Regions from separate parts of the Mesorhizobium sp. WSM4848 genome, predicted to be linked through region 3. Evidence: riboswitches for the same ligand, from Rfam matches in the RefSeq annotation. Region 3 holds a riboswitch; each other region holds the start of a gene.

What was found. Region 3 has a riboswitch for cobalamin ahead of AC0L16_RS03775 (CbtB domain-containing protein). Riboswitches for the same ligand answer to the same signal wherever they lie in the genome.
Region 1: it holds a riboswitch for cobalamin, as region 3 does, so the genes downstream of both, AC0L16_RS12380 (aromatic ring-hydroxylating oxygenase subunit alpha) here and AC0L16_RS03775 (CbtB domain-containing protein) in region 3, are expected to answer to the same signal.
Region 2: it holds a riboswitch for cobalamin, as region 3 does, so the genes downstream of both, metE (5-methyltetrahydropteroyltriglutamate--homocysteine S-methyltransferase) here and AC0L16_RS03775 (CbtB domain-containing protein) in region 3, are expected to answer to the same signal.

Annotation. Positions count from the first base shown of each region.
Region 1 covers NZ_JBVVPX010000010.1:117,517-120,785, forward strand. The annotation lists gene AC0L16_RS12375 (FAD-binding oxidoreductase) at 1-11, opposite strand, end outside; gene AC0L16_RS12380 (aromatic ring-hydroxylating oxygenase subunit alpha) at 35-1,282, opposite strand; cobalamin riboswitch at 1,387-1,589, opposite strand; gene AC0L16_RS12385 (DUF680 domain-containing protein) at 2,095-2,298, shown strand; gene AC0L16_RS12390 (DUF680 domain-containing protein) at 2,365-2,589, shown strand; gene AC0L16_RS12395 (ABC transporter ATP-binding protein) at 2,802-3,269, opposite strand, start outside.
Region 2 covers NZ_JBVVPX010000037.1:54,883-58,151, forward strand. The annotation lists gene metK (methionine adenosyltransferase) at 1-67, shown strand, start outside; gene AC0L16_RS27245 (adenosine kinase) at 176-1,168, shown strand; cobalamin riboswitch at 1,550-1,750, shown strand; partial or broken gene metE (5-methyltetrahydropteroyltriglutamate--homocysteine S-methyltransferase) at 1,866-3,269, shown strand, end outside.
Region 3 covers NZ_JBVVPX010000002.1:289,067-292,335, forward strand. The annotation lists gene AC0L16_RS03760 (MerR family transcriptional regulator) at 1-43, shown strand, start outside; gene AC0L16_RS03765 (methyltransferase family protein) at 117-623, opposite strand; gene AC0L16_RS03770 (acetyltransferase domain-containing protein) at 620-1,612, opposite strand; cobalamin riboswitch at 1,756-1,951, shown strand; gene AC0L16_RS03775 (CbtB domain-containing protein) at 1,989-2,168, shown strand; gene AC0L16_RS03780 (CbtA family protein) at 2,184-2,948, shown strand; gene cobU (bifunctional adenosylcobinamide kinase/adenosylcobinamide-phosphate guanylyltransferase) at 2,971-3,269, shown strand, end outside.

The DNA.
Region 1 (3,269 bases), on a different contig from region 3:
AGGTCCGTCATTGCATTCATCCCCTTGACCTCGCTCAGGCGACGCTGCGCAGCGCCGGCCGCCCAGCCTCGGCAAGGCGCGGCCCGATGAAGGAGGCGTACCATTCGACGAACTGGATGACGCCGCCCTCATGCAGTTCCGAATAGGGGCCGGGCTCATAGGCCGGCGACAGGATGCCGAAGGCGTTTTCCTCAACGATGCGACGGTCCTGATCGTTGGTTTCGGTCCAGACATGGGTAAGCTCGGCGAGGTCGTAGTCGACGCCTTCGACCGCGTCCTTATGGACAAGCCATTTGGTGGTGACGGCCGTTTCCGTGGCGCTGATCGGCAGCACGCGGAAGGTGACGGCATGATCGCCGAGGATGTGGTTCCAGGTCGTCGGATAGTGATAGAGCAGCAGCGAGCCGATACGGTCGGTCGAAACGCTGTCGGAAAGGTCCTTCTTCACCGCGCGTCTGCCCGTCATCGTATAGCTGACGGCGTCGCGCAGCAGCGGCGCGCGGGTGGCGCGATACTGCCCGGCCGGATCGATGCGGAATTTGCTCGGCAAGCCCGCCGCCTCGCATTTCGCCCAGTGGGCGAGCATCTCCGGATCGCTGTCGGCGCCCTGCACGCCGGTGACGGTCGGCGCTTCCGGGAATGTCTTGCAGAGTTCCGGATGGTTGCCGGCGCAATGGTAGCACTCGCGGTTATTCTCCCAGACGAGCTTCCAGTTGCCCTTCTCGACGATGGTCGATTCGAAGGCGATTTTTGCCTCGCGCAGCCGGTGCGGCAGGAGGTAAGGCTCGATCATGGCGCGCATCGGCGCGAAGTCCGCCGGCTCGTTGGCCAGGCAGATGAAGATGTAGCCGCCAACGCTTTCGCAAGCCACCGGCTTCAGGCCGAACTGGCTCTTGTCGAAGCCGTCCGCCATATGGCGAGCAAACAAGAGCCGGCCGTCCAGCTCGTAGGTCCACTGGTGGTAGGGGCAGACCAGCTTCGCCGCAGTGCCCTTGTCGGCATTGCAGACACGGCTGCCGCGATGGCGGCAGGAATTGTGGAAGGCATTGATCTTGCCTTGCTGGTCGCGGGCCAGCACGAGCGGGTAGTCGCCGATCTGGGCGGTGATGTAGCTGCCAGGTTTCGGCAACTCGCAATCGTGGCCGATGAACAGCCAGTCGCTATACCAGATCAGCTCCATGTCGAGCTTGAAGAAATCTGGATCGGTGTAGAAGGGCTGCTCGAGCGAATAGCCTTGCCTGCGGCCGTGCAAGAGCCTCAGCATGTCGTTGCGCGCGTCCATGTCCTGTCCTCGTGTAAAGGACTGAACTGGTGGTGATGGAGGGAGGACCGCTTGCACGCCGGCGACATGCATCATCCACCTCTTGACCGCCCACCGCGATCAGTCGAGTCTAGAAATCTCGGGCTGGTTTCCGGGCTCTGGAGTGTCCTTGCGGACTCATCGCGACACCTTCCCAGGCTTGTGGCCCAGTGGTCTCCCGTTGCGACTTGAACTCCACCACCGTTGCGGGGGCAGCGCCGGGTTCTGACCGGCTTCCCAATTCTCCGCTTCGTCGTCACCAAGCGGCACCTGAGATGGCGTGATCTAATCATGACGGCCGGCTGACTGCCGGCATGAAAGCGACATCGTATTCATGCGGCGCGACACGGCCGGCGAAACCTGCAGGTTTATATCTGCAGGGCTGAAACCCCACTTTGTCGGAGGCCATTGTCGGCTGCCGTGACATCGAATCCGACCCGCGGCAGAGATCAGGAAGGTTAACAGTTTACAAAAGTGACTATTAGTCGCTTCTAAAATCGAACCGAACGGTTCGTTTCTGTTGACAATGCGTGCAGCACGCTGTGAACGCAGGTCCGCCAATCCGTCAAATCATGAACGGCTAACTTGCCATAAATCGTTGAAAAGAAAACAGAAAATCATTGAAGTAAATGTCTCTGGTACAATTTCAAGGTGTAGATTCTTGGTCCACACGGAACAACTTCGTGATTGGAATCCGCCGAATGGCCTTCCCACATCGGGGCTGTCCGAACGACGCGCATCCTCCCAAGACACGCCGCTAGACGGACGGAAGACTAAGATACTGGAGTACTAAAATGAAAAAGATTGCTCTTGCTGCCGTCGCCGTTCTGGCCACCGGCAGCGCCTTTGCCGGCAGCGACCATTATGGGTCCAACGCCGCCAACCAGCCGACTGCTGCGGTTGACAGCTCCTACACGGCCTCTGTCCAGACGCCGGCTCACGCTGAAAAGCAGCCCGTTCTCCAGGGCTCCGACCGCAACCTTTTCGGCAACAATTAACAGCCGATCCCAACAGCAAAGTGGCGGTCCGCCGCTCGGGCTTTGAGGAACTCAGGAGTACTAGAAATGAAGAAGATCATTCTTGCCACCGCCGCCATTGTGGCCATCTCCGGCAGCGCTTTTGCCGGTAGTGACAACTTTGGATCGAATGGCGCCAACCAGCCGGCCGCTGCGGTCGATAGCAACTCGTACACGGCTTCGATTCGGAATTCGGCTTCGGCGCAGAATCCGGTTCCGGCTGACGAGAAACCCGTCAACGGCAGCGACCGTAACCTGTTCGGCAACAACTAACAGTTCGTTCCAACGGCAGCCGCGGCATTTTCCCGCCGCGCTGGTGCTACGGTACGCAATAACGGCTCGCCGGTCTACACGCGCTGAACTCGTCGGGCGACGTACAGAAGTCCGCCCCGCAGGGCAGCGACCGGAACGCACAAGAGCGGCGGGCTTTTGCCCGCCGCTCTCGTTTGTGGGTCACCAAACATCCATCAGTTCGGCTGCCGCTCTCAGGCTGCCTTTGCTTCCGCTTTGTGGAGCGTGAATGAATGTCCGTCGGCATCGAAAATATGCAGGTCGCCGGCATCGGCATTCAACCGCAGCGCAGCGCCGCGCTTGACCTCCACGTTGCCTGGCAGCTTGGTCACCAGCGGCAGGTCGGCGCGGCCGATGTCGACATAGACGAGCTGGACCTCGCCGAGCTGCTCGACATAATCCACCGTTCCCTCGAAAAGATAATCCGCGCCGGTGGCGATCATCAGATCCTCCGGCCGCACGCCGAAGCTCACCGAAGCGCCCGTCGCCGAGGCCGGCGTGGCGATCGGCACCGTCGCCTTGCGGCCTCCGACATGGCTGACGATGGTCGGGTTGCCTGATTTGTCGATCGTCGCCGGCAGGATGTTCATGGCCGGCGAGCCGATGAATTGCGCGACGAACAGATTGCCGGGTTTCTTGTAGAGCTCCATCGGCGTGCCGAC
Region 2 (3,269 bases), on a different contig from region 3:
GTTCACCTGGGAAAAGACGGACAGAGCTGACGACCTGTTGCGTGAGGCAGGACCGGCAGCTGCGTGATGCACGGGTATTGGATACGTCGGCATAGGGCGACCCATTCCACACTCGCCAAAACAGGCCGGCCCCGGCGTGGCAAGAAGCCGGCTCGGGTTTTTGGCGGAGATTTTGATGTCGGATTATGACGTGCTTTGCATCGGCAATGCCATTGTCGACATCATCGCCCAGTGCGACGAGGAATTTCTCGAGACCAACGGCATCATCAAGGGCGCGATGAACCTCATCGACACACAACGCGCCGAACTGCTCTACAGCCGCATGGGCCCGGCGATCGAGGCCTCTGGCGGCAGCGCCGGCAACACGGCAGCGGGCGTCGCTAGCTTCGGCGGTCGCGCCGCCTTCTTCGGCAAGGTCTCGAACGACACGCTCGGCGAAATTTACGCCCACGACATCCATGCGCAGGGCGTCGCCTTCGACACCAGGCCGCTCAAGGGCAACCCGCCGACGGCGCGCTCGATGATCTTCGTCACTCCCGACGGCGAGCGCTCGATGAACACCTATCTCGGCGCCTGCGTCGAGCTCGGGCCGGAGGATGTCGAGGCCGACAAGGCCTCTGGCGCCAAGGTCACCTATTTCGAAGGCTATCTGTGGGACCCGCCGCGCGCCAAGGAAGCGATCCGGCAGACGGCGAAGCTGGCGCACGCGGCAGGCCGCGAAGTCTCCATGACATTGTCGGATTCGTTCTGCGTCGACCGCTACCGCGACGAATTCCTCGACCTGATGCGTTCGGGCATGGTCGACATCGTCTTTGCCAACAGCCACGAGATCAAGTCGCTCTACCAGACATCGTCATTCGACGAGGCGCTGGCGCAGATCCGCAAGGATTGCCGCATCGCCGCCGTGACCCGCTCTGAAAAAGGTTCGATAATCGTGCGCGGCGGCGAAACGGTGGTGATCAAGGCGACCGCAATCAAGGAACTGGTCGACACGACAGGCGCCGGCGATCTCTATGCCGCCGGCTTCCTGCATGGCTACACGCAAGGCCGCGACCTGCAGACCTGCGGCGACCTTGGCTCACTGGCGGCCGGATTGGTGATCCAGCAGATCGGCCCCAGGCCGCGGCAGAATTTGCGCCGCGAGGCTGAGCAGGCGGGATTGTTGTAGGGCGGTGTTTCAGCGAGGTGCTGCCAGCGCCCTTTGTGAGGCTGTCCAGACAAGCGCGTACACATTGAAATGTCGCGTGCCCGTCCGTGAAGGATGGCGGTTTTCTCCAAATTTCAATTTTGCAGGCTCAGGAACGTTGTCGCACTTCGGCCAGTACTGCCGCCGATCATGATGGCCAAAACGTGTTTTTGACGAAGTCGTTTTTGAGCCGGGATCGTGTCACCGGCAGATTGCCCGAGCGGCGAGGCACAATCCCGGAGAGTGGCGCAAATGGCTCAGCTCTACCCGCGACCTGCGACTTGGGAACACGCCGCAGGTGAACGGTTCACATAAACACATAAACATTTCTTTATACCGCATTGACCACAAAGCGGGCTGCTGCGATTGTCCGCGTGTCGTGGTTCTCCGCAAGGCGTTGCCGTAGCGGAGCTAAGAGGGAAGCCGGTGCAATGCCGGCGCTGCCCCCGCAACTGTAAGCGGCGAGCCAAACCCATCAATGTCACTGGGGCGAACTGCCCCGGGAAGACGGGGCAGAGGCTGTGACCCGCGAGCCAGGAGACCTGCCACGGTAAACAACGTCCACGGGCGGGGTGTCTGGTGGCCGCGGCAGCTCGGCGTTTATGCCGGCCTGCTAGCGCCTTCCTTGTCCCCGCCGCAACCATCGGGGTATGGAATGAATGTCTCCCAGCAAGTTCCCATAGCAACGCTTGGCATGCCGCGTATCGGTCGCCGGCGAGAACTGAAATTCGCGCTCGAAAGCTACTGGTCCGGAAAATCTTCTGCTGCCAACCTTCTGTCGACGGCGAAGGCACTCCGTGCCGCCAGCTGGAGCGAGCAGCACGACCGCGGCGTGTCGAAAATCCCGTCGAACGATTTCTCACTTTATGACCATGTGCTCGACACCGCAGCAATGGTCGGCGCCGTGCCATCCCGTTACGGCTGGACGGGCGGCGAGGTCCCGCTCGACATCTATTTCGCGATGGCGCGCGGGACGCAAGGCGATACTGCGGGTTGCGTTCACGCCAGTCACGGGCATGCAGTTCAGGGCCAGCGCGTAACCGCGATGGAAATGACCAAATGGTTCGACACGAACTACCACTACATCGTGCCGGAGCTGGGCGACGATCAGACATTCGCCCTCTCGTCGACGAAACCAGTCGATCACTTTCTGGAGGCAAAAGAGCTCGGCATCCATACACGCCCGGTCATCCTTGGACCGGTCACCTTCCTCAAGCTGGCGAAGTCTCCCGACCAGTGTTTCAATCCCATTGCGCTCCTGCCGCGGCTGCTGCCCGTCTACGAGCAACTCCTGCGGAGGCTGGAGCTCTCGGGGGCCGACTGGGTGCAGATTGATGAGCCGGCGCTTGTGCTCGACCTTAGCCCGAACGAACGAGCTGCCTTCGAATTCACCTACGGCCAGCTGTCGAAAGCCGCGCCCAAGTTGAAAATTATGCTGGCTACCTATTTCGGGCCGCTGGGAGACAATCTCGAGACCGCGCTTTCGCTGGGCCTGGCGGGCCTGCATCTCGACCTCGTGCGCGCTCCCGAGCAGTTGGAGACGGTTGGTCAGCTCGCACCGAAGGATCTGGTGCTCTCACTTGGCCTGATCGACGGCCGCAACGTCTTGCGCGCGAACCTGACTGCCATTCTCGACCGCATAAAGCCGGTCGTTGCCGGTTGGCCGCTGGACCGCGTCGAAATTGCGCCTTCCTGCTCGATGCTTCATGTGCCGATGGACCTGCGGATGGAGACCGCGCTTGATGTAGACGTCCGTTCGTGGCTGGCATTCGCCGCCCAGAAGACTGAAGAGCTGCTCGTGCTGGCCCAAGCCTTGTCCGAAGGCAGGGAGGCCGTAGCAGGCGCGCTGAAGGCTTCTGAAGAGGCGGCCGCCGCGCGCGCAATGTCGACAAAGGTCCATGATCCGCTCGTCCACGGGCGCGTTAGCAGCATTGACGGCGCCATGAAGCAACGAAAGAGCGCATTTGCCAAGCGCTCGAGAGTCCAGGCTGACACGCTCGCCCTGCCGCCGTTCCCGACGACGACCATCGGGTCCTTCCCGCAACGCCCGAGGTGCGCAGGGCGCGCTCCGCCCATGCGAAGG
Region 3 (3,269 bases):
ATCCTGCGTCGAGCGGCTGGTGGAGCTCGGCGTCAACACCTGATCGGCCTTTTTGATAATTCTACTCTGGCGGCCAGCTAGCGTGGATTTCTGCGCTTCCGGTGCTCACGTACGCCTCAAATCCAGCGCCGCACCTTTTTCGCGTAATCCCGGTATTTCTTGCCGAATTTCGTTGCCAGAACTTTTTCCTCGCCCTCGATCGCCATTTTTTGCGTTGCGAAGGCGGCGATGATCGCCAGCGGCAGGAACCATACGTTCCCCGAGATAAGGGCGATACCGATCATCAGCAGCGTGTTGGCCAGATAGATCGGATTGCGGCTGACGGCGAATGGGCCCGTCGTCACCAGATGGTCCGGCACGGCGTTCGGGTGGAGCGTCGTCTTTGCCCGGATCATGGTGCGGATCGCCGTGAACCAGAGTGCGACGACGCCGAACAATGCCACCCAGCCGGCCGCGAACAGGATGTCGCCCAAAAGGCCGCCGATCCATGGCAGCGGATAAAGCAAGCCAAGCGCGATGCTGACGGCGATGGCCGCGACATAGATCAGCGGCGGCCACGGTATAAACCCCGGTTTTTGCTGTCCCGGTTTCTGTTGGCCCGGTTTCTGCTGATGGTCGGTCATTGTGCTCCTCCCTCCATCAAAGTGCTGTCGGCTTTGGCAGTGCAGGCGCCGGCGAGCTCATCGAGATGCGCCTTCCATTCCGCAGCCTGGTCATTGCGGTAGAGCCGATCAAGCGTGGCTTCGCCCTCGAGCGTATCGAGCATGCACACACAATAGCTGGTGCAGAACTCCGTGTCGCGCGATTGCTCGCATGAGGCCTGGCACTCTTTCAGGAAGGCGACCGGCTTGGTCTCGACCGCTGCCGGCATGACTTGCGAAAACAGCCAGACCGAGCCGATCAGCACCGGCTGGTGGATCAGATAGAAGGCGAGGCTGTGCCGGCCGATAAAGACCAGCGGATTGGTCCAGCGGCCGGGCGTCAGGCCCGCCAGCCGCGTCAGCACGCCGGAGGCGAAGGCGAGCTTTGCCGCTGCGATGCCGACAAGCACGGCACCGAACCATGGAAACAGCGGGACATAATCGTTGGAGCGCGGGTTGGTTGCCGACAGGCCAACCCACCACAGGGCCGGATGATCGAAGATCTCGGACCTGAGATAGAGCGGCGCGGTGATGACGAAAGCTGCGACAACCAGCGTCAGCAGCGCCGGCAGCCGCAGAAACGCCAGGCCGAGCAGGCTGGCGACCGCGATCTCGTGCAGGATGCCGAAGAAGATGAAGCTGTCGGGCGTGAAAAACCTTGTGGCGGCCGATATGGCGAGCGCAGCCCCGGCGACCATGGCGAAGCGTTTCCAAAAACCGTTCCAGCGGATTTGTTTGCCATGGGCGAGGAACAGGCTGACACCGACCAGGAACAGGAAGGTCGAAGCGATGCAGCGCGCGTAGAATTTCCACCAGCCAAAGGCAGTCAGGCCGGGATCGGTGTAGCCGAAGAATTCGAGATCCCAGGTGAAATGGTAGCTCGCCATGGCAAGCAAAGCGATGCCGCGGGCGACGTCGATGGCGATGATGCGCCTGGATCGGTCCTGAACAGCCGGCGTATGAATGGTCATGGTCTCGCAATTCTGATTCAGTGCTGCAAGACGATTATCATGGTTGCCCCGGACAAAAGAAGACAGAGCCAAATCCCGTTGAGACGCCGCATTCGCGCTGGTAGCTGGCGGAATTTGGTTTGCCGGGCGCGGCGATTCTGCCTATAGTCGCACCAGTCGTCGGTTCCGTTTTGGAGCCAAGAGGGAATGCGGTGAGGGCAAAAATTTGCCCGATGCCGTGGCTGCCCCCGCAACTGTGTGCGGTAGTCCTCTCCATATGCCACTGAAGAGCTTCTTCGGGAAGGTGGGGAAGGGCGCTGATCCGCGAGCCAGGAGACCTGCCGGCGACAGGAGAACTGACTTCTATGCCCTCGGGTGGAGGGCGAAAGGACAAGACATGAATACCGCTTCCGTCTCGCTCGGCGCTTCCGTCTCCTCGCAGTCGCGCTTCGTGCAGTTGGCGCTTGCTGCATTTCTCGGCGTTTTCGTCATGGGATTTGTCGGCTTCTCGCATATCGATGCGGTCCACAATGCCGCCCACGACTATCGCCATTCGATGGGCTTTCCCTGCCACTGACGAGGGGCTGACACCATGACACTGTTTCGCAACGTCGTGTTCATCGCGGCGATCGCAGGGCTTGTGGCCGGCGTCGTTCTCGCCTGCATGCAGGCCTACGCCACGGTGCCGCTCATCCTCAAGGCGGAAGTCTACGAACAGGCCGGCGGTGGCCACACGCATGACCATGGTTTGGCCCCGGCCGCGCCAGGCAGCAATGCCATGAGCAGCGCCGTGCCGGCTGAAGCAGCCACCGCCGAAGAGGAAGGCTGGACGCCGGCCGACGGTTTCGAGCGCTTCGCCTTCAACGTCGTTGCCAACGTCGTCACCGGCATTGGCTTTGCGCTGATCCTGGTCGCCGTTTCGGAGTTCGCCGGCGGCATCGGCAATTGGCGACAGGGCGTGTTCTGGGGCTTTGCCGGCTTCGCCGTGTTCACGCTGGCTCCGAACCTTGGCCTGCCGCCCGAACTGCCGGCGATGCCGACGGCCGATCTCGCCCAGCGCCAGATCTGGTGGACGGCGACGGTGGTGGCGACCGCGACCGGTCTCGGGCTGCTCGCCTTTCGCAAATCGCTGCCACTGGCACTTCTTGCCGTGGTGTTGATCGTGGCGCCGCATATTGTCGGCGCGCCGCCGCCCGACAGTTTCGAATCGCCGATCCCGGAAGGCCTGCACCACCAGTTCGTGGTGGCGGTGACGCTGACCAATCTAGTGTTCTGGCTGGTGCTCGGCGCTCTCGTCGGCTTGGTGCGCGGCCGCTTGACCGGCGCCGCAACCGGCCTGCGCGAAAACCTTGCCTGATCGCGCTGCTCCAGGCAGCAAGCTGACCCTGGTCATCGGCGGTGCACGCTCGGGCAAGAGCGCGCATGCCGAAAGCCTGGTGACGGCCTGCCCGGCGCCGTGGGCCTATATCGCCACGGCGCAAGCCTATGACGACGAGATGCGCGAACGCATCGCGCTGCATCGGTCGCGGCGCGGCGACGGCTGGACGACCGTCGACGCGCCGCTCGATCTCGTCGGCGCGATCGGGGCGCTGCCTGACGGCCGACCCGTCCTGATCGACTGCCTGACGCTGTGGCTGTCCAACCATATGCTGGCCGAACGCGACATTGAGGCCGAATG